DNA from 4 places in the Noviherbaspirillum saxi genome. Region 1 is predicted to be linked to each of the others. Evidence: predicted binding sites of a transcription regulator. Region 1 holds the regulator's gene; each other region holds the start of a gene.
The links. Region 1 encodes sigma-54, which starts transcription at its own class of promoters, with help from an activator protein. Its sites were predicted from a motif close to TGGCANGNAANCTGCTTT; they were not measured.
Positions count from the first base shown of each region.

Region 1 (7,212 bases):
TTGCGGCATGGTCATGGCGGCCGACCTGTCGCACCGCCTTGGCTTCATCGATGCCACGACGCGCGAGCGGATTGCCGCCTTGGTACAGGCTGCCGGCCTGCCGGTCGTTGCGCCGGATCTCGGCACCGAGCGCTGGCTCGAACTGATGGAGGTCGACAAGAAAAACGAAGGCGGCCAGATCAAGTTCATCCTGCTCAAGCCGCTCGGTACTTCGGTCATCATGCCGGTGCCGCAGGATGCGCTTCTCGCCACCCTGAAAGCCTGCGTCAGACAATGAATTACGAAGCCCACCTCGCACCTTATGCCGCTCGATCAGAGGCATCGCGAGGGCGGCGTTTCAGCGAACCGGCCCCGGCGTCGCGCACCGAATTCCAGCGCGATCGCGACCGTATCATCCATTCGACCGCATTCCGGCGGCTGGAATACAAGACCCAGGTATTCGTCAACCATGAAGGCGACCTGTTTCGCACCCGCCTTACCCATAGCATCGAAGTCGCCCAGATCGCGCGTTCGATCGCGCGTAACCTGCATCTGAACGAAGACCTGGTCGAAGCGATTTCGCTTGCCCATGACCTCGGCCATACGCCTTTCGGCCATGCGGGGCAGGAAGCACTCAATGAATGCATGCAGGATTTTGGCGGCTTCGAACATAACCTGCAAAGCTTGCGGGTGGTCGATGAACTGGAAGAGCATTATGGCGCTTTCAATGGACTCAATCTGATGTTCGAAACACGGGAAGGCGTGCTCAAGCATTGTTCGATGTCCAATGCGCGCAAGCTCGGTGACATCGGCCAGCGTTTCATCGACAAGAAACAGCCGACGCTGGAAGCTCAGCTTGCGAATCTGGCCGATGAAATTGCCTACAATAATCACGACATCGACGATGGACTGCGCTCGGGCCTCATCACCACCGCGCAGCTCGATGAAGTCGATTTTTACGCCCGGCACCGGCGCGAAGTGGAAGTGGTTTATCCCGGCATCGGCGGCCGGCGCGCGATCCATGAAACGATACGGCGAATGATCAACGCGCTGATCGTCGATCTGACCGAGGCATCGAAGGCCAGAATTGGTGATGCAGGGATAAGGACACTGGACGATGTGCGCAATGTGCCTCCCCTGATCAATTTTTCAGACGCGATGCAGCAGGAAGCCGTGCTGCTCAAACGCTTTCTGCGCACCAATCTCTACCATCACTATCAGGTCAATCGCATGACCAGCAAGGCACGCCGCATCGTGCGCGAACTATTCGACGCATTCATGGCGGAGCCGCGCCTGCTTCCTCCCGACTACCAGGTAACCGAACGCGGCAGTCAGCAGGCACGGGCGCGCAAGGTGTCCGACTATATTGCCGGCATGACCGACCGCTATGCGATGCGCGAGCACCGCCGCTTGTTCACCGTCGGCGAAATCTGAATGCCTCGCAGACGCTGCATACACTGCTCAGCGTAGATCGGATCTCTATCAGGCAAGGTCGCGTAGCGGATGCGCATATGCTGGCCACGCCGGTTCGAAAAATCGTGCAATCATTGCATCATCAACCGCTTCCAGCGACGGTGGATTCCAGTTCGGCGTATTGTCCTTGTCGATGACCACCGAGCGGATGCCTTCCAGCACCTCCCCGCTTTCAAAGCTGCGGCGCACCATCGTGCGTTCCATCCGCAGGCAATCGGCCACGCTCATCGCCGCTCCCTGCCGCAGCTGCGACAAGGTCACGCACATCATCAGAGGAGAGCGCTTCTGCATGACTGCAAGCGTATTCTGTGCAAACGCGTCGCCATCGTCCGCGAGCGAGGCGGTAATGGTGCTTACGCTGTCATGTGCGAAATGGCGGTCGATCGATGCATGTTGTGCCGCAAGCTTGCTGGCAGCCGGATCGATCTGGGTCTTGAACGGTGCAGCGAACTCGGCCGCGGCAGCGCGTACATCGGTCGCTGTCGCCAGCAAGCCCAGCAGCGTGGCCAGCTCCGACGCAGGAACAAATACATCGGCCAGCCCCGCATACAGCGCATCTGCCGCGCCGATCACTTCGCCGGTCACGCCGAGATAGGTACCCAGCTGCCCGGGTGCGCGCGAAAGGAAGTAGCTGCCGCCGACATCGGGAAACAGTCCGATATTCACTTCCGGCATCGCCATCTTGGTACGCTCGGTAACGATGCGCAGCCGGTTCGATTCACCGCCCTGTGCCACCCCCATACCGCCGCCCATGACGATGCCATCCATGATCGCAATGTACGGTTTCGGATAGAAATGGATCAGGTGGTTCAGCGCATATTCTTCGGTAAAAAAGTCTTCCAGCAAGGCGCTGTCCCCGCGTGGCGTGGCGCTGCCTGCATCGTGGAAGAAGCGGATGTCGCCGCCGGCACAGAATGCCCTTTCGCTGCTGCTGTGAATGAGCACGGCACGTATCGCCGGATCGTTGCGCCATGCAAGCAGGGCCTGCGTGATGGAGCGCACCATGGCCAGCGATAGCGAGTTGAGCGCCTTCGGACGGTCCAGTGTGATGACGCCAAGATGGTGATGGATCGCGGTGCGGACGAATTCGGTCATGGAGAGGCGAGTATGGATTCGAAACGCCATATTCTATCGGCTATGCGATTGCGGCGTCGGTCGCGGCGCCGACATTCAAGATACCGCCAACAAAAAAGGGCGCCCATGGCGCCCTTCATTGCGATGCCGGTTTGCCCGGCGTGGATCACGATTTACGCGGCTGTCGGTGCTTCCGGCATGCGTTTGTGCGCTTCGCACTGATGATCCTGCATCTTGGTCTTGTACTTGATTACCTGGCGGTCCAGCTTGTCGATCAGCGTATCGATCGCCGCGTACAGGTCTTTGGCAAAGCTTTCCACATGTATGACATTCCCCCTCAAGCGCAGATTGACTTCGGCTCTTTGCCGCTTATCTTTTTCAGAGGGCTTTTCAACCCCGAGGATGACTGCAATATCAATGACATGATCGAAATGGCGAATAATCCTGTCCAGCTTGTTTTGCACGTATTCGCGAATGGCAGGTGTCAAATCGAGATGATGTCCACTGATTATGAGATTCATACAGCGCTCCTATGGATGGCGTCGCTGGAGGTTCGCAAACGTGCCCCGGAATGCGTAGACCGGCTACGCTGGAACACAGCAACATCACTACAACAAAGACTACAAGGATTTGCGCAGATTGACTGGAGGAATTTTCAGGGCTTCACGGTATTTTGCGACAGTACGTCGTGCCACGACCATGCCCTGTTCCCCCAACATATCCGCTATTTTGCTATCTGAAAAAGGATTCTTGGGGTCTTCTGCTCCTATCAATTGTTTGATCAGGGCCCGTATCGCCGTCGATGAAGCTTCTCCCCCTGCTTCCGTGGCGACGTGGCTACCGAAGAAATACTTCAACTCGAACATGCCATGGGGAGTGAGCATGTATTTTTGAGTTGTTACCCGAGAGATAGTGCTCTCGTGTAAACCAAGTGTATCAGCAATTTCACGCAAGACAAGGGGGCGCATTGCAACTGCCCCGTGCGAGAAAAAATTCCTCTGCCGATCGACAATTGCCTGTGCAACACGCAGGATGGTATCGAAACGCTGACGCATGTTCTTGATCAGCCATTTCGCTTCCTGCAATTGTGAAGAGAGTGATCCCTCACCTTTGCTCTGCTTGAGGATATTCGCATAGAGCGCATTGACGCGCAGTCGGGGCATGACATCGTGATTGAGCATGACTTGCCAGCCGTTCTTGGTTTTTTTCACAATCACGTCCGGCACAACATAATCTGATGCATCGGACGCATATAGCGCACCTGGGTGCGGATTGCATTGCTTGATTACGTATTGTGCTTCGCGCAGATCTTCATCGTCGCAATCGAGCGCTTTTTTCAGCTTATTGAAATCGCGCTGGGCGAACAACGACAGATGCTTTTCCACGATATCGAGCGCACGCCGCCGCGTCACCATCGGTACTTTCGGAAAGCGGCGGATTTGAATCGACAGGCACTCGGACGCATTGCGCGCGCCGACACCGGCCGGCTCGAAACTTTGCAATAGTTTTAGCGCGACATTGAGGTCGTCGATGTCGATGTCGAGCTCTTCCGGAAGACGCGCATGAATTTCTTCCAGCGGTTCATCCAGATAGCCGTTGTCATTGAGCGCATCGATGATCAATTCCACCAGTGCGCGATCGCGTGGTTCGCGCACCGTCAGCCGCATCTGCTCGAGCAGGTGTTCGCGCAGCGTGGTTTCATGCGCTTCGAGCTGAGGACGCGCATCGTCGTCTTCCGGCGCTTTTGAGGTGCGGGCGACATCGTCGAAACTCCAGTCGTTGTCGGAGGCTGTCGCATTCTCGCCGCCTTCGCCGCCCTCAAAATTACCTTCTCCTTCTTCGCGCGTGGTCGAAGACGATTCCTGGACCGGCGCTTCAGAAGTGTTGCTGGCCGGCGGCGTGTTGATCGCACCATCTGCCAGCAATCGCACTGAATGATCGAGCGGATCGTCGACGCGTTCCAGCATGGGATTGTCGGAAAGGATCTGTTCCAGCTCCTGATGCAGCTCGAGCGTCGACAACTGCAGCAGACGGATAGACTGTTGCAGTTGCGGGGTCAGCGCGAGATGTTGCGATACGCGAAGTTGGAGTGTCTGTTTCATGCCTGTCTGCTTCTTCCTTACATCCGGAAGTGCTCGCCGAGATAGACCCGGCGCACGGATTCATTGGCAATAATGTCGTCAGGTCGGCCGCTTGCCAATACCGACCCCTGGTTAATGATATAGGCGCGATCGCAAATGCCCAGCGTTTCGCGCACGTTATGGTCGGTGATCAGCACACCGATACCGCGCTCCTTGAGAAAGCGCACGATGCGCTGGATTTCAATCACCGCGATCGGGTCGACGCCGGCAAATGGTTCATCCAGCAGCACGAAGCGCGGATTGGTCGCCAATGCACGCGCGATCTCGACCCGGCGCCGTTCGCCGCCGGATAGCGACAGCGCCTGGTTTTCGCGCAGCCGTTCGATCTGCAGCTCGGCCAGCAATCTTCCGAGGCGCTTGTCGATTTCCGCTTTAGGCAGCGGCTTGTCATTGACCCGCTGTAATTCCAGTACTGCGCGGATATTGTCTTCCACCGTCAGCTTGCGAAATACTGACGCTTCCTGCGGCAGGTAAGACAATCCAAGTGTCGCACGACGATGAATCGGCATGCGCGATATCGCGACGCCGTCGAGGTCGATCTCGCCGGAATCCGATGGCACCAAGCCGACGATCATGTAAAACGACGTGGTCTTGCCGGCCCCGTTCGGGCCCAGCAATCCGACCACTTCACCACTTTCCACCTGCAGCGACACGTCGTGCACAACCTGTCGAGTGCCGTAACTCTTTTGCAAGCCGCGAACGACCAATGTGCTTGCCATGCTACTTGTCCTTTGCGTCATTGCGCGGCTGTATGATCGCCTTGATACGCCCGCCGCCAGGCTTGGTTTCGCCCGATGGTGTATTGTTGACCGTGAAGAACTCGGCGCGGCTGTCGTAGGAAATGAACTCGCCTTCGACTTCATCGGTTGGCTTCTTTCCTTCCAGTCGCCGCATCTTCGCTTTTGAAAACAGCTTCACCATTTCCGTCTTGCCGTTGTATTCGATACGCTCAGCCTGCCCTTCTACCCATTGATCGGGCCCGGCATCGCGCTTCTGCCGGAATGTCGCCAGGCCGCCAGGCGCCGCGGTCAGCGTCGCATACTGATATCCGGCCGGGTCCTGCGATACGACCAGCTTGTGCGCACGCATGACCAAGGTGCCACGGGTCAGCACGACATTGCCCGTAAAGGTATTGATCTGCTTGACGTCGTCATAGGCCATTTGATCGGCCTCAACGTTGGTCGGCTTCTCGGAATCCGCTTTTTCCGCTTGTACGCTGCCTGTGGCAGTCGCACCCAGCAGCAACAGCATCCAAAAAAAACGTTTCATCAAAAATCCCGGAAGAGAAGCATACGTTATAACGAATTAGCGCTGAGGAGCTTGATAAGTGCCATGAACATTGCCCGCCAGGCGAAGTTCACGCGTCGCGTTGTTTGCAAACATGCCGGTGCCGGTAAGTACCGACTGACCGAGGTGAATCTCTACCGGCTTGTCACTCTTGACGACGTCGTCGTCCGGCAGCACCAACAGGTAATCGGACAAAAGCCGCATCGCCTCGCTGTCGGCAGTGGCCGGCCGGTCCATGCGCACGTTCTCGTACATATGAATCTGACTATTGTCGCTGTTGACTGTCGCACGCTTGGCGCGCAGCGTCATCGGACCGTTCGCCCCGCGGAGGTTCTTGACCACAGGCAGTTCGATATCGTAAGAATCGTCCTGCGGATTGTGCGTCATTCTTGTTCCGGAAAAATGGTATTGTGCCTTGCCGCTTTTTGTCATTTTCACGTAGCTGAATTTTTCCACGTAAAAATCGGGTTCTTTGCGTTCCGGTGTGGGAATTACTTCATCGCTGGCGCGTCGCATCACTTCAAATAGCCAGAAACTTCCCAGCGCCAATGCAACCAACGGCGCCAGGATGGCAATCAGTCGGAAGCGACGGCCATTCATGCCAGATACGGCGCCAGCGCCGCCTCGTAATTTCCCTGCGCGCGCAGGATGAAATCACATAGTTCCCGCGCGGCACCGTGTCCGCCTTGCGCGCGCGTCACGAAATGCACGCGCGACTGTACTTCGGGATGGGCATTCGGTACGCTCGCGGCAAAACCGACGCGCAGCAGGATGGGAAGATCGATGACGTCGTCGCCGATGAAGCCGCATGCTTCCTTGGCATGGCCAGTTTGCGCGAGCAGTTGCTCGAATGCCGCGCGCTTGTCGTGCACCCCCTGGAACAGATGCTGAATGCCGAGGTCGGCGGCGCGTCGCGCCACCAGTGCCGATTTGCGCGCACTGATGATCGCGGTTGCAACGCCCGACTGTTGCAGCAGCTTGATGCCATGACCATCGAGCACATTGAAAGTCTTGATCAATTCACCATCGGCGCCATAGTACAGGCTGCCATCGGTCAAGATGCCGTCGACATCGAATATCATCAGGCGGACGCGCGCCGCACGTGTCACTGTGTCATCTTGCATCAGATCACCTTCGCACGCGTCAAGTCATGAATATGCAGAGCGCCGACCAGAATGCCGTCCGCATCCGCTACCAGCAGTTGATTGATGCGGAAAGTTTCCATGATTTCGACGGCTTCGACCGCGAGTTGGTCAGG
Region 1 is NZ_QYUO01000001.1:3,188,534-3,195,745, reverse strand. It holds partial or broken gene aroKB (bifunctional shikimate kinase/3-dehydroquinate synthase AroKB) at 1-277, shown strand, start outside; gene D3871_RS15100 (deoxyguanosinetriphosphate triphosphohydrolase) at 274-1,413, shown strand; gene D3871_RS15095 (enoyl-CoA hydratase/isomerase family protein) at 1,462-2,547, opposite strand; gene hpf (ribosome hibernation-promoting factor, HPF/YfiA family) at 2,700-3,047, opposite strand; gene D3871_RS15085 (RNA polymerase factor sigma-54) at 3,147-4,628, opposite strand; gene lptB (LPS export ABC transporter ATP-binding protein) at 4,646-5,386, opposite strand; gene lptA (lipopolysaccharide transport periplasmic protein LptA) at 5,388-5,936, opposite strand; gene lptC (LPS export ABC transporter periplasmic protein LptC) at 5,973-6,554, opposite strand; gene D3871_RS15065 (KdsC family phosphatase) at 6,551-7,078, opposite strand; gene D3871_RS15060 (KpsF/GutQ family sugar-phosphate isomerase) at 7,078-7,212, opposite strand, start outside.

Region 2 (7,212 bases), 380 kb from region 1:
CGAAAACAGTTGCGCCACCGTGCCGCTGCGGCTCATGCCATGCCACTGGTCGCGCAGGCGGCCGGTGGTCAACCGGAAGGGAAAGCGCGCATCGACCGGTTCGACCACCGGCTTGTATACGGTATCGACAAAGCGGGCGCGGCCGCTGGCGGTCGGGAAGATGCCATCTTCATACAGGCGTTTCTTGCCCGTGACGGCACCTTCCGGATAAGGCCATTGCTGCGGGCCCTGCTGTTCCAGGATGCGGTAAGACAAGCCGGTGATATCGAGATCGCGTCCTCGCGTGGATTCGCGATGCTCATTCCAGATCTGTTCGACATTCTCATAAGGAAACAGCGTACCGGCCTTGCCCATCCGCTGTTCCAGCCGGCGCGCGAAGTCGATGACGATTTCCCAATCGTGTCGGGTTTCACCCGGTTTGGGCAATACCGGCTTGAAGCGCGTAATGCGGCGTTCGGAATTGGTGACCGTGCCTTCCTTTTCGCTCCAGGTGGTCGCGGGCAACAGCACGTCGGCATAGTCGACGGTCGCGGTGGTTCGGTAGGCTTCCTGCACGATCACCAGTTCGGCATGCTTCAATGCTTCGCGCACCATTTTCTGTTCCGGCAGGGATTGCGCGGGATTGGTACAGGCAATCCAGATGATCTTGATCTCGCCTGAGCGTACCGCTTCGAACATTTCCACCGCGGTCTTGCCGGGTGTTGAAGGCACATCGTCCACACCCCACAGCCGCGCTACTTCGGCGCGATGTTCCGGATTGGCCATGTCGCGATGCGCCGACAGCAGGTTGGCCAGCCCCCCTACTTCGCGCCCGCCCATCGCATTAGGCTGTCCGGTCAACGAAAAAGGCCCGGCGCCCGGCTTGCCGATCTGATGAGTCGCCAGATGCAGGTTGATCAAGGCCGCATTCTTTGCGGTACCAGCTGCGGACTGATTCAGGCCCTGGCAATACAGCGACAGCGTCGCCTTCGATTGGCCGAACCAGCGCGCCGCACGGATCAGGTCTTCTTCAGTGATGCCGCAGGTATCGGCGACAAACTTCGGGGTGTAATCGCGCACCGTGCGCTTGAGCTCGACGAATCCTTCCGTGTGCGCGTCAATATAGGCCGTGTCGATCAGGTCTTCCCACAGGCAGATGTGCAGCATGCCGTTGAACAGCGCCACATCGGTGCCTGGCAGGATAGGCAGAAAGAGATCGGCTTCGCGCGCGGTATCGGTACGGCGCGGATCAGCGACGATCACTTTCAGCGCCGGATTTTTCTTGCGCGCTTCTTCGATGCGACGGTACAGGATGGGATGCGCATACGCGGTATTAGAGCCGACGATGAAGATGACCTGGGCTTCGTCGATATCTTCATAGCATGCCGGCGGCGCGTCGGCGCCCAGCGTCTGCTTGTAGCCGGCCACCGCGCTGGACATGCACAGCCGCGAGTTGGTATCGATATTGTTGGTACGGACCAGGCCCTTGGCCAGCTTGTTGAAGACGTAATAATCCTCGGTCAGCAACTGGCCCGAAATATAAAAGCCGATGCTGTCCGGTCCATGCTCGCGTATCGTCGCCTCGACGCGGCGCGCGAGGAAATCCATCGTCGATTCCCACGAAGCACGCTCGCGCTGCTGATTGCGCGCCAGTCGCAGTTCGGGATGCAATGCCCTGACCTGTTGCTGTAATACCGGATTGGCGGTCAAATGCAAGGTGCTGCCCTTGGTGCACAGCCTTCCGAAATTGGCCGGGTGGTCGGGATCGCCACGCACGCCGGTGACTTTTTCGCCATCGCTTTCGACAATGACGCCACAACCGACGCCGCAATAGCAGCACGTCGCCTTGGTTTCCGTCCGCGCGCCAGCGGCGGTTGCCTGCACTACGTCATCGACGCGGGAAAGAGCGGCAGGTCGAAGTTCGGCGCTGATTGATGCATTCATGCAACCTCGATTTCGGTGGCCAATGTTTGCAGTTCATTCACGTCGAGGAAGATCTGGCCTTCTTCCACCTTGACGCTGAATTTCTGGGTGCATCCCTCGTCCGGCGCGACCGCGCAGCCGGAATCGAGCTGAATATTCCAGTTGTGCAGCGGGCACGCCACGCGCTCGCCGAACACGATGCCTTGCGACAGCGGTCCGCGCTTATGCGGGCAGCGGTCGAGCAGGGCAAAAATCTTGTCTTCGCTATTGCGGAAAATCGCCACATCGGTCTTCGGTGCCCGATTGACGACCCGTGCCCCTAGCACGGGGATGTCTGCGACGTTGCAAACGGCTTTCCATTGTTGCGACATTTCATTCCCTTTTACTTGAGTTGTAGCATGTAGTCCGGTGCGGCCGGCTAGGTGTGGCCGGCTAGGTGCGGCCGGCGTTCCGGTCAGACCGTCAAGGGCTCAAACTGACGGGTATCGATCTGGGCCTTGTCCTTCTCATGCCACGGATCCGGTTCGCCATCGAGCGAGAACAGCAGACGCTCATAGAGGGTCTTGCGGTTTTCAGCGTCTTCCAATACTTTTTTCTTCACGTGCTCAAGTCCGACGCGCGCGATGTAATGCACGGTGCGTTCCAGATACCAGCCTTCTTCACGATACAACTGCAGGAATGCGCCCGAATACTCTAGCACTTCTTCGTGCGTCTTCAGCTTGACGAAGAAATGCGCGACTTCGGTCTTGATACCGCCGTTGCCGCCGACATAGATTTCCCAACCGGAATCGACACCAATCACACCAACATCCTTGATGCCGGATTCGGCGCAATTGCGCGGGCAACCGGAAACGGCGATCTTGACCTTGTGCGGCGCATACATCTTCCACAGCTCGCGCTCCAGTTGCTGTCCCATCAAGGTCGAATCCTGGGTACCGAAGCGGCACCATTCCGAACCGACGCAGGTTTTCACCGTGCGCAGCGCTTTTGCGTACGCATGGCCGCATGGCATGTCGAGGTCTTTCCAGACTGCCTGCAGGTCTTCCTTCTTCACGCCCAGCAAGTCGATGCGCTGGCCGCCGGTCACCTTCACCGTCGGAATGCTGTACTTGTCCACTACATCTGCGATGCGGCGCAAATCATTCGCCGTGGTCTCGCCGCCCCACATGCGCGGGATCACCGAGTAAGTGCCATCTTTCTGGATGTTCGCGTGCGCACGTTCATTGATGAAGCGCGATTGCGGATCGTCCTTCGCCTCATGCGGCCAGGTAGAAATCAGGTAATAGTTGAGTGCAGGCCGGCAAGTCGCGCAACCGTTCGGCGTCCGCCATTCCATGAAGCGCATGGTGTCGCTAATGGCCAGCAGCTTGTTGGCCTTGATCGCATCGCGCACTTCCTGATGCGTATGGTCCGTGCAGCTGCACAACGGCTTGATCTTGTTGGCGGTCGAATAGTCGCCGCCGGCGGTGGACATGATGATCTGTTCCACCAGGCCGGTGCAGGAACCGCACGATGCCGATGCCTTGGTATGCTTGCGCACGTCTTCCAGCGTGAACAGACCTTTTTCCTTGATCGCCTTGACGATGGTGCCCTTGCAGACGCCGTTGCAGCCGCAGACTTCCGCGGTATCCGGCATCGCGGCGGCCTTGGTGAAACCTTCGTGACCAACGTCGCCGGGGCGGCCGGTATTGGACTCGCCGAACATCAGCGTGTCGCGAAGCTCGCCGATGTCCTTGCCTTCGCGCAGCAGGCTGAAGTACCAGGAACCGTCGACCGTATCGCCATACAGGCAGGCGCCGACCAGCTTGTCATCCTTGATCACCAGCTTCTTGTACACGCCGCCTATCGGATCGGACAGCACGATTTCTTCGGTACCTTCGCCACCCATGAATTCGCCGGCCGAAAACAAGTCGATGCCGGTGACCTTGAGCTTGGTCGAGGTCACCGAACCCTGATAGCGGCCGATGCCAAAGTTCGCCAGGTGATTGGCGCAAACCTTCGCCATTTCGAACAGCGGAGCAACCAGTCCGTACGCGGTGCCGCGATGGTTGACACACTCGCCGACCGCATAGATGCGGGGATCGTAGGTTTGCATCGTGTCGTTGACGACGATGCCGCGATTGCAATACAAGCCGGCGGATTCGGCCAGTGTGATATTGGGACGAATGCCGACCGCCATCACCACCAGTTGCGCCGGCACTTCCAGACCGTCGGTGAAGCGGATCGCTTTCACATGGCCGTTTTCATCGCCGACGATTTCCTTGGTATTTTTCTCAAGCAGAAAAGACAAGCCACGATCTTCCAGCGATTTCTGCAGCATTTTGCCCGCAACCGGATCGAGTTGGCGCTCCATCAGCCAGTTCGGCAAATGCACCACGGTGACATCCATGCCGCGCAGCTTCAAGCCATTGGCCGCTTCCAGCCCCAGCAAACCGCCGCCGATGACGACCGCATGCTTGTGCTGCTGCGCGGCGTCGATCATCGCGTTGGTATCCTGGATATCGCGATAGGAGATGACTCCTTTCAGATCCTTGCCGGGAACCGGCAACAGGAAAGGGTTGGAACCGGTCGCCAGCAGCAGGCGGTCGTATTCCGCCACGGTGCCGTCTTCCGCAATGACCTGCCGTTTCTTGCGGTCGATCTTTGTGATCTTCTTGCCAAGATGGAGCGTGATGTTGTTTTCCGCATACCAGTCGACATCGTTGAGCATGATGTCCTTGATGGTCTGCTCGCCGGCGAGCACCGGCGACAGCAGGATGCGGTTGTAGTTGGCGTGCGGCTCGGCGCCGAATACGGTGATGTCGTAGATGTCCGGTGCGATCTTCAGCAACTCTTCCAGAGTGCGCACACCAGCCATTCCATTTCCAACCATGACTAACTTCAGCTTCTTCATTAAAGCTCCCTCTCCGCGCGGCTTCGCCATTGAAGCCATTCAATGAACATGGCGAACTCTAAGCAGATCGCGTGCCATAGAGGAAACAGCAAAAACGCACTGTGATGACAACGCGGATGCACCTGTCCGGTGCATCGCGGGCGACGTTACTGCGCTTATAGGTGCGCTGCACCATTCAGATCTCTTTATTCGGGGGCATTTCCGCTCAAAACCAGTGGCATGGCGCTTGCATTGCAAGGCAACAGTCTTACTATCTTTGATGCAAAGGAGCATTGTGAAAACAACGTCGTTCTGGAAGGCGGGCCACACGCCTACCCTGCTCGCTTCATTCTTTTATTTTGATCTCAGCTTCATGGTCTGGGTCCTGCTGGGACCGCTGGCCGTGCAGATTTCGAAAGACCTTGGACTGACTCCCGCACAAAAAGGCTTGATGGTGGCAACGCCATTGCTGGCCGGCGCTTTGCTGCGCATTGTAATGGGCGTGCTGGTCGATCACCTCAAACCGAAGAAGGCTGGCGCCATCGGTCAGGTCATTGTGATTGCCGGATTGACCTGGGCCTGGCTCGGCAATATCGACAGCTATGAAACCATGCTGACCCTGGGCGTATTGCTCGGTGTGGCCGGTGCGGCCTTCGCCGTCGCATTGCCGCTAGCGTCGCGCTGGTATCCACCCGAGCATCAGGGTACGGCGCTCGGCATTGCCGGTGCAGGCAATTCGGGCACTGCGTTTGCCGCCTTGTTCGCCCCGACGCTCGCCATCGCCTTCGGCTGGCAAAACGTGTTCGGCCTCTGCCTCATTCCGCTAGGCGTTGCCTTTCTTGTCTATATGGTATTTGCCAAGGACTCGCCGGGTGCGCCGCCGCCGAAGTCGATGACCGAATATCTGCACGTACTGAAAGACAAAGATGCGTGGTGGTTCATGTTCTTCTATAGCGTGACCTTCGGCGGCTTTTCGGGGCTGGCGTCTTCGCTGACGATTTACTTCAACGCGCAGTACGGCCTGTCGCCGGTGACGGCTGGCTACTTTACCGCTGCCTGCGTATTCGCCGGCTCTCTGGTGCGTCCGGTCGGCGGCATCGTCGCCGATCGCATCGGCGGCATCAAGACCTTGTCGATCATGTATGTGCTGGCAGGCACCTTCCTGTTCATCGCTAGCCTGGGCATGCAATCCTATTTGGGTGCGCTGGCTGTCTTCGTGTTGGCGATGCTGGCGCTTGGCACCGGCAATGGCGCAGTGTTCCAGCTGGTGCCGCAGCGCTTTCGCAAGGAAATCGGCGTGATGACCGGTCTGGTCGGAATGGCCGGCGGTATCGGCGGCTTTTATCTTGCCTCCAGCCTCGGTTATTCCAAGCAGATCACCGGCAGCTACCAGCTCGGCCTGACCATCTTTGCCGCGCTCGCGGTATCGGCGCTGGTTGGCCTGTCGGTGGTGAAGAACCGCTGGCGCACTACCTGGGGCAGCGCTGCGATGACCACCGCAAAAATCTAATCATCTGTCGCGTCGCTACGGCAACGCGACAGATGATTCGCGACATGGGACGGCAATGTAACGCGTTGCCGTCCCGTGTACACTTTGTGACACCCATCCTATTCCTCTCGTCTCATGTCCCTATCCGTCCTGACCGGTTACGCATCGCGTACCGGCCTTCGCGAACGCAATGAAGATTTCGTCGGCATGGCGACGCCCGATGAACCCGACCTGTCGACCAAAGGCATGCTGGCTGCTATCGCCGATGGCATTTCCGGCAATGCGGGCGGACGCGAAGCAGCCGAATATACGGTGCGCGGCTTGCTGACGGATTACTTCGCAACGCCCGACACCTGGCCGGTCACACAGGCTATGGACCGGGTACTCAAGGCGATCAACAGCTGGGTCCAGGATCAGGGTGCCAAGCGGCGTGAAGTGGCAGGTATGGCAACCACGCTGACCGCGCTGGTATTGCGCGGCAGCTTTTATTATTTTTCGCATGTCGGCGATACCCGTCTCTATCTGCTGCGCGGCGGTACGCTGACGCGGCTCACTACCGACCATGTCTGGGACCGGCCGGAAATGCAGCATGTGCTGACGCGCGCCATTGGACTGGATTCGCGGCTGGCGATCGACCATGGCATGGGCGAGCTGCGCGAACGCGACGTGTTTCTACTGGCCTCGGATGGGGTATGGGGCTGGATGACCGAGTACGACATGACGCATGCGCTGTCCGAGGTGGCGATGCAACAGGCGGAGCCCGAAGCAACCGCGGCACTGCTTGCCGATAGCGCGCTGCGCGCCGGCTCCACCGACAACTGCAGTGCGCTGGTATTGCGGGTGGATGCACTGCCGGAGGAAAACCTGCGCGACGCGCTGTCGGGTTCACAGCAATTGCCCGTGCCGCCGAAACTGAAGCCCGGCCAGGAACTCGATGGCTATCGGATTG
Region 2 is NZ_QYUO01000001.1:2,806,135-2,813,346, forward strand. It holds gene D3871_RS13255 (nitrate reductase) at 1-1,923, opposite strand, end outside; gene nirD (nitrite reductase small subunit NirD) at 1,920-2,273, opposite strand; gene nirB (nitrite reductase large subunit NirB) at 2,357-4,795, opposite strand; gene D3871_RS13270 (nitrate/nitrite transporter) at 5,070-6,284, shown strand; gene D3871_RS13275 (bifunctional protein-serine/threonine kinase/phosphatase) at 6,399-7,212, shown strand, end outside.
Region 2: nirB (nitrite reductase large subunit NirB) is a predicted target of sigma-54. The motif match lies at 4,855-4,872, and genes of this name have one in related genera.

Region 3 (7,212 bases), 2.0 Mb from region 1:
CCACTATCAATCTGCATTAAGTCAGCATTAACAACGCTTCTCTCACTACCTGACTGAATCGTACTGACGTTCGGTTCAGTCAAGGCATGTACGCCGCGCGTAATTGATCGTGCTTTGTTCGCGGGTGTTTCTGCGCTTGCATAGTCATGTGTTTCTTGGCATGGTGTGGCCCATGATTTCAATCAGGTCACGCATGCCCAAGATGCTCAAGTTCACCCGGTTTTCCCTGCGCGATTTTCTGGTCGCTGCGGGACCGGCTGCCGTCGCCGTGCTGGCGACCTGCCTGCTGGCTTACTGGCTCGTCGATCCTTCGCCTCCGTCCAGCGTGACGCTGGCCACCGGTCAGGACAACAGTGCTTATCAGGCATTAGGAAAACAATATGCGGGCGCGCTGGCCAAGGTGGATATCCGAGTCGTGCAGCAGCCATCGCTGGGTTCGCAGGAAAACCTGCAGCGCCTGAAAGACCCGGCGTCGGCCGTCGATATCGCATTCGTTCAGAGCGGTTCGACCGAGCATGAGGAAGCCGAGCGTGTCGGTTTGGTGTCGCTTGGTAGTCTATTCACAGAACCGGTATGGCTTTTCCTTCGCAACGGCCGGAATGTGAGCAAACTGAGTCAGTTGAAAGGCATGAACATCAACGTCGGTCCGGAGGGTACCGGCGTGCCCAGTCTGTTCAGAAAAATCCTCTCGGTCAACGGCGTTGAAGCCATGGAGCTGAAACTTGGGGCACTGGAAGATACCCCGGCAACAGTGGAATTGCTCGCCGGCCGTATTGATGGCCTGGTATTCAGTTCGGCTCCCGATGCGCCGCTGATTCAGATGCTCTTGCAAACTCCGGGAATCAAGCTGTTCGACTTTGCCCAGGCCGAGGCCTACACCCGCCGCTTTCCCTTCCTGTCGCATGTAGTGTTGCCAAGGGGGATTGTCGATCTTGGTCGTGATCTGCCGCCGAAGGACTATCATCTGATCGCGCCGACCGCGACGCTGGTGGCCAAGGAAGATCTGCATCCCGCGCTGATTAACCTGTTCGTACAGGCGGCATCGAACATTCATGGAAACGCCGGCTGGTTTAACAAAAAGCAGGAATTTCCCACAGCGAGCTATACCGAGATTCCGGTATCGCCTGTCGCACAAAAATTTTACAAGGATGGGCCGCCGCTGCTGCAGCGTTATCTGCCGTTCTGGCTCGCTAATTTCTTTGAGCGCATGTGGGTAGTGGTGGTCGCGCTGGGTGCGCTGATCCTGCCGTTGTCGCGGATTATCCCTCCGTTGTACGTCTGGAAAGTGCGTTCGCGCGTGTACCGCTGGTATGGGCAGTTGCGCGCGGTCGAACAGGCGATCGAAGAGGTGGCGCCGGAAAAGCAGGCCGAAGTTTATCCCGCACAGCTGCAGCGTCTCAACGATATCGAAGAGCGCGTCAACCGGATTTCGATACCCTTGTCATTCGCGGACGAGCTCTATGGGTTACGCAGTCACATCAACTTTGTACGCCGGCGCGTCGCCGGCTTGATGCGCAGCGAGGCACAGTAGTAATACCAATCCCATGCCATAACGCGCCATGACATTGCGTCTTTTTCCGCCTGGCGGCGTTGCACTCGTCGTCAATAGCTCGCTATTGACTCCTCTTGCGCCTTGCCAGTCGAAAAAATCCATCAATGTCATCCGGCACCTTATGACATGGGATTGGTATAACTCGCCCACACCTGAAAGAGCGCAAGACGATGCACCCGGTTTGCCTTTTCAAGCGCCGATCCAGGGAAGCCCGGCCTTGCACCATCCCCCTTGGGTCTTGCGGTGACCGTCTGCATCCTTGTCGCCTTCAAAGCCTTCCAGGACGTCAAAGGAATTCGCATAGCCGTGCTCGGTCGCCATTTTTGCGGCATAGCGCGAGCGCACGCCGGACCGGCACAGGAACAGAAGCACATCGTCCTTGTTTGCTGTTTTTTCCAGTTCCTCGATGAAGGCGGGGTTTTGCACGCCGCCCGGATAGGTGTTCCATTGCACAGCCGCGTGCTGGTTTTCCGGCACGGCCACGCGGCCAACCCAGTCCCGTTCTGCATTCGTGCGTACGTCAACTACCTTGGCCTTGGGATTTGCCTGAAGTAGCGCAAAGGCTTCAGCTGGTGTGACGGCGCCTGCGTAAGGAAGCTTGTTTTCCTGCCCGCGTGCGCGGGCCTTGCCTAGTATGTCCATGACTGCTTAAAAAAGAGGTGAATGAATGATCAATATTTTATATTGGACTTCGGACCAATCGTCTTAGATCCTGAAATGTCCATAGACGCACAAAAACGGTGCGTTATTGTGCGAGTGAAGAAGCGAAACGTCCAAAAAGGTGCGTTAGGTAAATTTCGCACCGATTTGGTGAGTGGGGGGGTTGCTTAAACGCTAGCAAATTAGTTTCAACTTCGCACTATTTCCGTCAATTAGCATGCATCACGACGGTGCGCAGGGTTTGTGATTTCTCAAGTTGATGGCATGGAATCTGCTATCATTCCGGGCTGAGTTCTGGTCGCACTTCGATGTGTACCGCGGCTTCGTTTGACCGCGAACACCGTCGGCTCAAATCAACCACATAAACAAGTATCACTTTGCTCATCTTAGGAGATTCGCATGGCACGTACGGCCGCAGAGGTCTTGAAGTTGGCGAAAGACAACGAAGTCAAATTCGTTGATTTTCGTTTTGCAGACACCCGGGGCAAGGAACAACACGTTACTGTTCCTGTTTCGCAGTTTGGCATGGATAAATTCGACTCGGGCCACGCCTTCGACGGTTCCTCGATCGCCGGTTGGAAGGGTATCGAAGCTTCCGACATGCTGCTGATGCCGGATCCGAACACTGCCAACATCGACCCCTTCATGGAAGAAACCACACTGTTCATGCAGTGTGACGTCATCGAGCCGTCCGATGGCAAAGGCTACGATCGCGATCCGCGTTCCATCGCCAAGCGCGCCGAAGCCTATCTGAAATCGTCCGGCGTGGGCGATACCGCCTACTTCGGCCCGGAACCCGAATTCTTCATCTTCGACAGCGTACGCTGGAAGATCGACATGTCCGGCTGCTTCGTGAAGATCGATTCCGAAGAAGCTTCCTGGACCACAGGCGAAAAGCTCGAAGGCGGCAACACCGGCCACCGTCCGACCGTCAAGGGCGGCTACTTCCCGGTTCCTCCGGTCGACAGCTTCCAGGACATGCGTTCGGAAATGTCCCTGATCCTCGAAGCCATGGGCATCCCGGTTGAAGTTCACCACCATGAAGTTGCTGGCGCCGGCCAGAACGAACTCGGCACCAAGTTCTCGACACTGGTCGAGCGCGCCGACTGGACACAGAACATGAAGTATGTGATCTGGAACGTTGCTCACACCTATGGCAAGACGGCGACTTTCATGCCGAAGCCTATCGTTGGCGATAACGGTTCGGGCATGCACGTGCACCAGTCCGTCTGGAAGGACGGCCAGAACCTGTTCGCAGGCGACGGCTACGCCGGCCTGTCCGACTTCGCGCTGTACTACATCGGCGGCATCATCAAGCACGCACGCGCGCTGAACGCGATCACCAACCCGGGCACCAACTCGTACAAGCGTCTGGTTCCTGGCTACGAAGCACCGGTCAAGCTGGCTTACTCGGCTCGCAACCGCTCCGCATCGATCCGTATTCCGCACGTTGCCAATCCGAAGGGCCGTCGCGTTGAAGCGCGCTTCCCGGATCCCCTGATGAATCCATACCTGGGCTTCTCCGCACTGCTGATGGCAGGTCTGGACGGCGTGCAGAACAAGATCCACCCGGGCGAAGCAGCTTCCAAGGACCTGTACCATCTGCCGCCGGAAGAAGACAAGCTGATCCCGACCGTGTGCTCCTCGCTCGATCAAGCGCTTGAGTACCTGGACAAGGACCGTGAGTTCCTGACCCGCGGTGGCGTGTTCAGCGATTCCATGATCGATGCCTACATCGAGCTGAAAATGCAGGAAGTCCAGCGCTTCCGCATGACGACGCATCCGATCGAATTCGATATGTACTACTCGCTGTAATCCGCGATTCAAGGTAAATGTTGTGAAAAAGGGAGGCTTCGGCTTCCCTTTTTTGTTCTGTGGAACTGTTGTGCTATAAGACGTTCTGAGTACGAATGTTTGTAAAGACCTGTTTCTTCGCCTAAACTAAGAAGCACCTTTACTGTTTCCATGCAGAAAGATTATGAAACAACTCATTGTTGGCCTGTTGACCATTGGGGCTATGGCAGGGCAGGCGCATGCACAAAGCGAAGTGTTTCTTTGCGTCGATGATTTCGGCAAGAAGGAATACAAGAACACTGGCACCACCAAGGGATGCAAAAAGATCGACTTGCCGGGTATCACGATGATTCCCGCACCAGCATCCGTGCGCAAACCGGTTGTGCAGACCGCCGCCGCCAAGCCGGCGAATTCCCCCTCGGACTTTCCGAAAGTCGATGGCGATACGCAAAAGACACGCGACAACGATAGACGCCAGATTCTTGTCGATGAAATGAAGAGTGAAGAGCAGAAGCTTGCGAATCTGAAAAAGGAATTCAATAACGGTGAACCGGAGCGCCGCGGCGACGAGCGCAACTACGCGAAATACCAGGAGCGGGTTTCGGTCATGAAGGATGACATCGGCCGTACGGAAAAGAATATCGACGCGCTCAAACGCGAGATCGGCAATCTAAAATAGTCGAGCGCGCTGCGGGTATGACGCTTGCATGACAAGGGCCGCATATTGCGGCCCTTTATATTTTTGGACCACTGTGAAAACAACTCGAAACACCTTCGACGGCCTGGACCTGCTGTCGTCCGCCGTCATCATTCTCGATGCGGAAAGCCGGATCACCTATGCCAATGCGGCCGCCGAAAACCTTTTTGAAAGTTCGGCCAAGGCGCTCGTCGGGCACAAGCTGGAAGAGCTGTTCCTCAACGGTAGCCACCTGTCGGAAATCTTCCATGAAGCGGTCCAGCACCGCTTTGCGGACAAGCGGCTGGACCTGACGCTGGAGCGCGCCGGCCGCGAATCGCTGCAGGTCCATGTCATCGTCACCGCGCTCGACAATCCGGTGACGCCTGTCCTGATCGAGTTGCGCGAGAACGTGCAGCAGCTCAAGCTCGATCGCGAAGAGCGGCTGCTGGATCAGAGTCAGGCCAACAAGGAATTGATCCGCAATCTGGCGCATGAAATCAAGAATCCGCTCGGCGGCATACGCGGCGCTGCGCAGCTGCTCGAATTCGAATTGCCGGAACGGCAGCTGAAAGAGCTGCGCGAATATACGCAGGTCATCATCAAGGAAGCCGACCGTTTGCAGACGCTGGTGGACCGTCTGCTTGCCCCGCACCGTCGGCCGCATATCGTCGGCGACGTCAATATCCATGAAGTTTGCGAGCGTGTGCGCAGCCTGATCATGGCCGAATTCCCGACCGGCCTGACGATCAGGCGCGACTACGATTTGTCGGTTCCGGAATTCCGGGGCGACAAGGAGCAGCTGATTCAGGCCGTGCTCAACATCACGCACAACGCCGCGCAGGCACTATCGGATCGCATGAAAGCGGGCGATGCACTCATCACCTTGCAGACGCGCGTCGCGCGACAGGTCACGCTGGCGAAGATACGTTACAGGCTGGCATTAGACTTGCATATTATCGACAATGGACCGGGCATCCCCCCCGACATCCAGGACCGCATCTTCTATCCCTTGGTTTCGGGACGCGAAGGGGGTAGTGGATTGGGCCTGACACTCGCGCAGACATTCGTGCAGCAGCATATGGGCGTGATCGAGTGCGAGAGCAGGCCGGGATGTACCGACTTCAGGATACTGATACCGCTGCCTTGAACACCGGGCCGGGTTTGACCAATGTCTCATGACGCAGGATGCACAAGAAAATATGAAGCCGATCTGGATTGTCGATGATGATGAATCAATTCGCTGGGTACTAGAGAAAGCGCTGGCCCGCGAAAATCTCGCTACGAAAAGCTTCTCCAATGCGCGCGAGGCGCTCGATGCGCTGCAGACCAGCGTGCCGCAGGTGCTGGTGTCCGATATCCGCATGCCGGGCGAGTCAGGGCTCGAACTGCTGCAAGCGGTCAAGGCCAAGCATCCCGGCCTGCCGGTTATTGTCATCACTGCCTTCTCTGACCTCGATTCGGCGGTCGCCGCGTTCCAGGGTGGCGCATTCGAATACCTCGCCAAGCCTTTCGATATCGACAAGGCCGTCGAGCTGATCCGGCGTGCGCTGGAAGAAAGCCTGCGGGAATCAGGCGTCGAACAGGCGGCAGCCGAAACACCCGAGATTCTCGGGCAGGCGCCGGCCATGCAGGATGTGTTCCGCGCGATAGGCCGGCTGTCGCAATCCAATGTGACCGTGCTCATCACCGGCGAATCCGGCACCGGCAAGGAACTGGTCGCCCGTGCATTGCACAAGCACAGCCCGCGTGCGACGCAACCCTATATTGCGCTCAATACCGCAGCGATTCCAAAAGACTTGCTCGAGTCGGAGCTGTTCGGGCATGAACGCGGTGCGTTCACCGGCGCGCAGGCGACACGGCGCGGCCGCTTCGAGCAGGCGGAGAACGGCACGCTCTTCCTCGATGAAATCGGAGACATGCCGTTCGACCTGCAGACGCGCTTGCTGCGCGTGCTGTCCGACGGCCATTTCTATCGTGTCGGCGGACATCAGCCGCTCAAGGCAAATGTCCGTGTCATCGCTGCAACCCATCAGAACCTGGAACAGCGCGTCAAGGAAGGCTTGTTCCGCGAAGACTTGTATCACCGGCTCAATGTCATCCGTCTGCGTTTGCCCAGCCTGCGCGAACGGCGTGAAGATATTCCCTTGCTGACCCGGCATTTCCTTGCGCAGAGCGCCAAGCAGCTCGGCGTCGAGGCCAAGCGCATGTCGGACAGCGCCATGCATTTTCTCGCCAGTCTCGACCTTCCCGGCAACGTCCGGCAACTCGAGAATCTCTGCAACTGGATCACCGTCATGGCGCCCGGACAGACCGTCGAGGTCAAGGATATGCCGCATGACTTGACCCATGGACAGGAATTTTCCACAACGCCGGTGGCCTTGTCGTCTGCCCCCGCCGCCATGCCAATGCCGATGATGTCGGCTACGGCCGAGAATTCTTCGGCCAGCAGTCCAGAGTCGAATTTTCCGGCCTTTCCTCAATCCGCACCACCAGTCAATGGTCATGCCAATGCGGTGGCCGACAAGGC
Region 3 is NZ_QYUO01000001.1:1,166,817-1,174,028, forward strand. It holds gene D3871_RS05605 (hypothetical protein) at 1-20, shown strand, start outside; gene D3871_RS05610 (TAXI family TRAP transporter solute-binding subunit) at 194-1,531, shown strand; gene D3871_RS05615 (rhodanese-like domain-containing protein) at 1,742-2,194, opposite strand; gene glnA (type I glutamate--ammonia ligase) at 2,612-4,027, shown strand; gene D3871_RS05625 (DUF4124 domain-containing protein) at 4,191-4,685, shown strand; gene glnL (nitrogen regulation protein NR(II)) at 4,759-5,832, shown strand; gene ntrC (nitrogen regulation protein NR(I)) at 5,885-7,212, shown strand, end outside.
Region 3: glnA (type I glutamate--ammonia ligase) is a predicted target of sigma-54. The motif match lies at 2,473-2,490, and genes of this name have one in related genera.

Region 4 (7,212 bases), on a different contig from region 1:
ATTGGCGATACCACCGACAGACACAGTCCATTCTCCCGCTTGCAGGTCCACTGCCTGTGCCATCTGCCCGCACGCGAGCGCAGCCGCGCCCAACAACAACTTCTTGTTCATATTTCTCCTCCCAGGATTTTTAAAGTGAAATTCACCAGTGATCTGGCTTGGAGAAGTAAGCGCAAAAGCTGTGCCGGTATGCATTAATGCCGCGTTTTTTCTCTGGGTTTTATGCCGGCCGGTCGGCTCCGGCTTTGCCGACCGGTCCTTGATTCATACCGTTGAAGAAAACTAAGTAATTGTTTTGACGGGAAATTCGACCGCGTCTCGGCAAACTGAAATCGTCCGGAATCGCGACATCAGCGATTGCGGAATCGATGCGTCGCATGCTACACATTGTCGATTTCGGCGAGCAACCACAACAGCGATGGCAGCTGCTTACTTGTGTAGATTTGGATCAACACAGGACAACGCCGTGCAAATTTTGATCAATCGCAAGAAGGCACCGCTTCATGCAATCCATGGAAAACCGGCGGTTTGCGCTTGTCTTCCCGACTTGTCGATGAAGAGCGCATCAATCTCCGGCAATTGGTTTGCCAGCTGAAGTCCCGGTTGCGTTCCCATCACCATGAACGCGGTCGACAAGCCATCGGCAAGCATGGCAGTGGGTGCCGCAACGGCGACGCTCGCCAGTTCTAGCGGTGAATGGCCCGTGTTGGGATCGACAATATGATGCGATGAAAAATCCTCACTGAATGCGGTCTCGTAATCGCCCGAGCTTGCAAGGCTGCGCGCTTGCAGCGACACGGTGCCGACCAGCGACTGCGGATCTCGCGGATCCTGGATGCCGACCTGCCAGAGACGTTGCGGGGCGCGCTGTCCACTCGCCGAAAACTCGCCGATGTCGACCAGAACATCGTTGATCCCATGCGCGCGCACTGCTGCCAGTGCCAGATCGCTTGCATAGCCTTGTGCGATCCCGTTCAAAGTGATCGCCATGCCGGGCTGCTTCAACTGCACAAGTTCCGGGCTGATGTGCAGCTTGCGCCATCCGACCAGGCGGCGCGCATCGCGTGGATCCTTCCCGTTCGCCGCAGCCAGCCACAATGGTTGCACCGTAATGTCGAATGCGCCCGCAGTTTGCCGCGACAAACGGCATGCCGCGTCGAGCACCTTCAACAGATGCAGATCGGGATCGCGCAGGCGCCCTGTGCGGTTCAGTTCGAACACCTGACTTCCTTCGCGATAAACGCTCAGCAAGCGGTCGATAGCCTGCGCCGTATCGAGCGCCTCCCTGATTGCCTTGCGCGCGACCGCTTCATTGTGATGCAACAGTTGCACCGATACCGTCGTACCAAATGCCAGGTCCGCGCCATTGAACAAGCGCTTGCCGGTCTGTAGGGAATCGGTTCGCGTTGCATGGACAAATGCCGCCGCTTCCCACATCGATAACGCGCCGGCGCCCAGTGCCAATGCTCCCACACCTGTGGACATAAATTTTCTGCGTTGCATTGCGTACCTCTCGCTGAGCCAGTCACGCTGCGCGGATTGAAATCGGCACACGCCGTTTCTTTTCTAGGATGAGCGGCGCGCACTTTTCATCGCTTTGATAAATCACCACGCAATCCATGCACTGGAAACATTCGTCATACCGGATTGTGCCGTCGGGACGGATCGCTTCGTAGTCGCAGCGATAGCGGCAGGTCTGGCAAGGCTGGCCGCACTGCGCCCGACGCGGCAGCCATGCCAGCAGACGGAATCTGCCCAGCACTGCCAGCCCTGCGCCGAACGGGCACAGATAACGGCAAAAGAACTTGTAGCAGACGGCGCTGGCAAGCAGCAGCCCGGCCGCATACAGCACGAAGGGCCAGGACCTGACGAAGTTGAGCGTGATCACGGTCTTGAAAGGCTCGACCTCGGCCAGCTTGTCGGTCAGCGACGGCGCCACGAATACGCTGCCCAGTATCACCGCAAGCACCAGATACTTGAGCAGCTTGAGCCTGGCATCCAGTGCGGCCCGGACACGGATCTGCGGCAGCTTCAGCCATTTCCCCAACCGGGCCGCAAATTCCTGCAAGGCGCCGAACGGGCATAGCCATCCGCAAAAGGTTCCGCGTCCCCAGATCAGCAGCGACACCAGCACGCCGCACCAGAGCACGATGGATACCGGGTCGTACAGCATGAAGTCCAGGCCACGCCCATCCTTGATCGCCTGGATGACTCCGGTGATATTGACGATGGAAAGCTGTCCCTGCGCGAACCAGCCGAGAAAGAACAAGGTAAAGCCGAGGTAGGCGGTACGAAACCAGCCGAAGCGGCGGCCATCCTGGGCCAGGCTTTTCTGTCGCGCCAGTGCAAGGAATAAAACGATAAGGCCTGCGAGTACGATCGCCAACTCCCACCAGCGCTGCTTCCAGACCGGCAGCCATGATTTGTTGTCGCCGGCAGGCACTATGTAAAAACGCTCAGGAAGACGATAGCGCATGGCAAAGTCCTGCCCGATTCTTTCCGGATAGATCATGCCTTTCAGCCTTGTCACCCGCAGCGAAAGGTCGAGCGCCTGCGCCGGATCGAGCCCGGCCTGGCTAATGATCCTGAACACCTTCATCGATGCCGGTGGCAAGGCATCGGCATCGCGCAGCTTCAGGTCCAGGTTGAGGTCGCGCATTTCGATCGGCAACCCTTCCTGCGACAGGATCAGGCGATCCGGCACGGTGCCGGCGACGAAACTGCCCGACACGGGCCCGTAACGTCCGTTCCACCATACCAGCACCGCATGGTCGCCCTCTTCGAGCCGTCCTTTCAATCTTTGCCAGCTGGCGTCGTCAAGCAGGCTGCGGCCGATCGACGGTACCGACACCAATCCCACCTGCAGCTCGATGAATGCATCGTCCGGCCTGGCCAGCGCTTCCGCATCGAGCCCGGCGCCCGCTGTACCGGCAAACCCGTTCTCCACGTCGCCATTGCTGAATACCACGCGTTTGAACAAGCCGTTCGCCGTCAGTGCACGGATATCGAGCGACTCGGCCAGTTCTTCGCGGATGCGTGCGATCTGGTCGGGATCGCGGGTGCCGGCGTAACCGAGTTTTTTGCGTGCGACTTTGAGCGCAGCCGACAACAGGCTTTGATTGATGATCCTGACCGACGCGGTGGCCTTCGCCACGCCATCGATATGCACATTGCCGCCCGACTTGTCGGCGCGATCCCTGGGCGCGGTATCGATCGCGACATTCTGCTTGAGCGAAATGCCGCGGTATTGGTTGACGAACTTGTGCAGCGGCCCCTCGCCCAAGCCTTCGAGAAAGACCGGTTCATGATGCGAGATGACTTGCACGTCCATAAACACGCCCCTGGCATCAAGCGCCACCAGCAAGTTGACCGGTGTGCCCGAAAAGCCGGGGACCGAAGCGAAATCGATAGACTCGAACAGGTAACCGACCAATTCGTTCGCGGTGGCGTTCTGCTTGAACACCGGCCATACCGGCACCGTCGTATCCTTCTGACCGATCATCAACGGTGCCGGGAATTTCTGTTCCAGCTGCGCGTGCGTCATCACGCCAGCGCGGGCCGGTGCCAATGCGACGATGCAAAAGCATAGCGCTACAAGCAGCAGCCTGATCACGATCACGGCCTGGTGGGCGTCACTCCGTATTTGGCAAAGATCTTCGCCAGTTCACCGGAGGTCGACAGATCGTTGGCGGCAGCCTGCAACGCGCGCGCCAGTTCGGTATTGCTTTGTTTGACCGCAAGACCGACGATCCATCCCTGTCGCGGCAAGCGCGCAAAGCTCAGGTCGCTCAGCGGATAATCGGCATTGCCGCGCACCGCCGATTCGATCTCGGACCGGTTGGCCAGAACCGCATCGATTTCTCCCGCTTTCATCGCTGCCAGGGCGGCCGCAGCGGTGTCATAGATCTTGACCGAGTCGCGCACCTTGCCATCCTGTTCGCCGAGCAAGACGACGGCAGCAATCGAGACTTTTTCGACGCCGACTTTTTTACCCACCAGGCAATCGACAGAGTCGCAGTTCGGAATTTTGCGCACGTCGCGGACCAGGCGCACCTGCTCGCGGTAGTAGGGCGCGAAAATCGACACGTTCTTGTTCGCCGCCATCAATCCGGTATCGACCGGCACATGCATCATCACGTCGGCCGGCCCATAGCCGAGGTAATGTCCTTTCCACACCATGTTGCGCAAATCGTCATTCAGGTTCTCCCCCGCATCGAAGGGAAGAAAGCTGGTGCGTACGCCGAGCTTGACGGCCAGCGCATTCGCCAGTTCGACATCGATGCCATTGCCGTTGTTGGCCGAGAAGGGCAGCATGTCTTTGTACACGGCGACCTTGAGGACACCGGATTGCTTGACTTTGTCGAGATCGGCATGTGCGCTCGGCATGGCAGCCGACACGGCGCAGAGAACGGCAAACAGCGAGCCCAGCCTGGGTAGTGAAATGGTTTTCATCATAGTCTCCGTTATAGTTTTTAAAGCGACGGCAGTCCGGCCGTCGCCGCTGTTTTACTTCGTCTCGCGACGCGTATCGAGATATGCCTTCATCGCCCACATGGCTTCCTGGCTGAGCGTGCCTTCAAACGGCGGCATATACACCGCGCCATTGCGCACTTTTCCGCGCCGCACCGATGTCACGTAGTACTGATCCACCTCCTTGAGGCAGGCCTGCTTTTTGTTTTCGACTTTCTGGTTCACGCAGTCGCGATCGAGCTTGCGCAGGTCAGGCGCAATACCGCCGGAAATCGCTTCGATGCCATGGCAGCGGGCGCAGTTCTGGTTATAGGCCGAACCGCCGATGCGGATCGCTTCCTTGCTGCTGCGGTATGGATTCTCTTCGCGCCATTGATCGCCAAGCTGCGTCAGTGCCTTGGTGTCGACCGCTTGCGGCGTGACATCACCATGGGCGAAAGCGCCCGGCGCATGCAGTGCGACGGTACAGAGCAGCGCACCGAGCGCCGAGCGGGTCAGGGATAGGGAAAACTTCATTGTGCCTCCTCAGCGTATTAAGTAATCAGACGGGTACGTTGAGGCAAGTACTGTGCCATTACCCGAGCATCGATCCCTGCCCTTCACGCACAAGGTATCGATCCGGGTCATGCAGGCAATGGTATTTGCAAACCTGTCGCATGCGCCTGCAAACAGCTGTCGGCCGTTCGATCCTCAACATTGATCCAATATGGAGCACCGTTGTTAAAAGCTGGGACAGTCGGACTGTCACACCGATGGGGCAGCAGCCGATAACGGCGCAATTCTCTCTTCCCATTCCATCTGCGAACAGTTTTCGTAGGCGTCCATCCCTCGGCATGAATATTGCGCCGGTTACACGAAAAATCATACGGACCGACGGCGCAATCCTTAGGTTCATCAATACGGAGACCTGCCGTGCGCAAGCTATTCGCCGTTTTTCGGCCGTTGACCAGACCGTCTGTTTGCGCAAGGACGGCAGCCGGACTGGAGCCGCCCTTCATCCTGTATCTGCACTGGTTATCGTATGCTGGCTTGCTCTTGTTCTCCGCCTACCTGCTATGGCTTCATGATGTGTGGGCCACACTGGTCAAGGCGGACCCGACCGGCATCACATTACTGATACTGCTTATCTTTGGCGCATCGACCATGTGGTGCGGCATGCGCGCCCATCGGTTATGCAGGGAAAGAGCCGATCTTGCTGACTGGAAGTCGTCGCGGGCATTGCCGGGCTCCTCGGCGCCCGTGGATAGCCCGAGCGATGGGAGCGCGGTACGCGACTACCTGGCGCGCGTGGCGGATGCCTCGCAAGACCATGCCGCGACGCGGCACCTTGGCGACATACTCGCGGAACGGCTGCATGGTCCGAGCGAATCGGCATGGTGGATCAACGGCATCCAGATCAAGCTGGGCCTGCTGGGCAAGGTGATCGGCTTCAGCATCCTTGCGCTGCAGATCGCCCGTATCGAAAACTTCGACCCGGCACAGTCGCAAACCTTGTTGCGCAACCTGACCGGCGGGCTCGGCATTGCATTGCTGACCACCGCCGTCGGCCTGGTCGCCAACATCCTGCTCGGCCTGCAGCTGGTGAGATTGGACCGGTTCGCCGACACGCTGCTGGCCGATACCTTGCAGACCGGTAAAAGCCTGTCCGACACCGGACGGATAGGCTGATGGCGCTCGGCCGAAAAAAGCGGGAAGCGGAAGTCGATCCCTTCTACGACATGCTGTTCAATATCCTGATCGCTTTTGTCTTTTGCTTCATCGTCGCGTTGCTCGCGATGAATCCGGTTGCAAAGAAGGCCGGCGACATTCCGAGCAAGGCGGAATTCATCATCACCGTATCGTGGCCCGATCTCAATCCCAACGATCTCGATACCTGGGTGCAGGACCCGGCCGGAAACCTGGTCTGGTTCCGGCAACGCGAAGCGGGCCTCATGCATCTGGACCGCGACGACCGCGGAACGGTAGGAGAAATCCTGCTGGTCAACGGCCGGGAAATCATCAATCCGCTGAATCAGGAAGTCGTAACCATCCGCGGCTTCGCCGCTGGCGAATACACGGTCAACGTGCAGTATTACGAAACCAAGAACCACGAACCGGTAGAGGCGAATGTTTCCGTCATCAAGGTCAATCCCAAGGCGGAAGTCATTTTTTACGGCAACATTAAACTCCCGTCCAAAGGCGCGGAGCGCACCACCGTGCGATTCACGGTGGATGCTTCCGGCGCGGTCACCGATGTCAACACCCTTCCTAAAACCATTGTGCAGACGCTATGAACGATAGTGCCTTGTTGCTCACCCTGTGTTACGTCGCGGTTGCCTTCCTGCTGCTGGTGCTCTGTCTGGCGACACATTGGCCGCGCTGGGTCAAGATGGGCATGATAGGCATCGTCACACTAAGTTATCTGTTCGCGCAGGGTGCATTCCAGCGCATGCTGGGCTGGCCCGCCGACGAGCGCCTGCCGGAAAAATTCGTATTGCTGGCGGTGGTCACGCAAGAGCCTGACAAGGAGCATGGCGTCGGCGGCGCGCTGTACCTGTGGGTCAATGCCATCCGTGACAACCGACCGGTGCCCGAACCTCGCGCCTATCGCCTCGCCTATCGCAAGGACTTGCACAGCGTCCTCAATGACGCGATGAAAAAGAGCCGGCAAGGTATCAGCCAGATCGGTTCGACCGAGGCACCTGCTGGCGGCAAGGTCGGCTCGTGGCTGCGCAATGCGGCCGATCCGAATGTGAAGGTGCG
Region 4 is NZ_QYUO01000002.1:366,474-373,685, forward strand. It holds gene D3871_RS17560 (porin) at 1-111, opposite strand, end outside; gene D3871_RS17565 (FAD:protein FMN transferase) at 502-1,485, opposite strand; gene D3871_RS17570 (4Fe-4S binding protein) at 1,526-3,613, opposite strand; gene D3871_RS17575 (substrate-binding periplasmic protein) at 3,616-4,455, opposite strand; gene pedF (cytochrome c-550 PedF) at 4,507-4,986, opposite strand; gene D3871_RS17585 (hypothetical protein) at 5,383-6,138, shown strand; gene D3871_RS17590 (hypothetical protein) at 6,138-6,743, shown strand; gene D3871_RS17595 (hypothetical protein) at 6,740-7,212, shown strand, end outside.
Region 4: pedF (cytochrome c-550 PedF) is a predicted target of sigma-54. The motif match lies at 5,027-5,044, and genes of this name have one in related genera.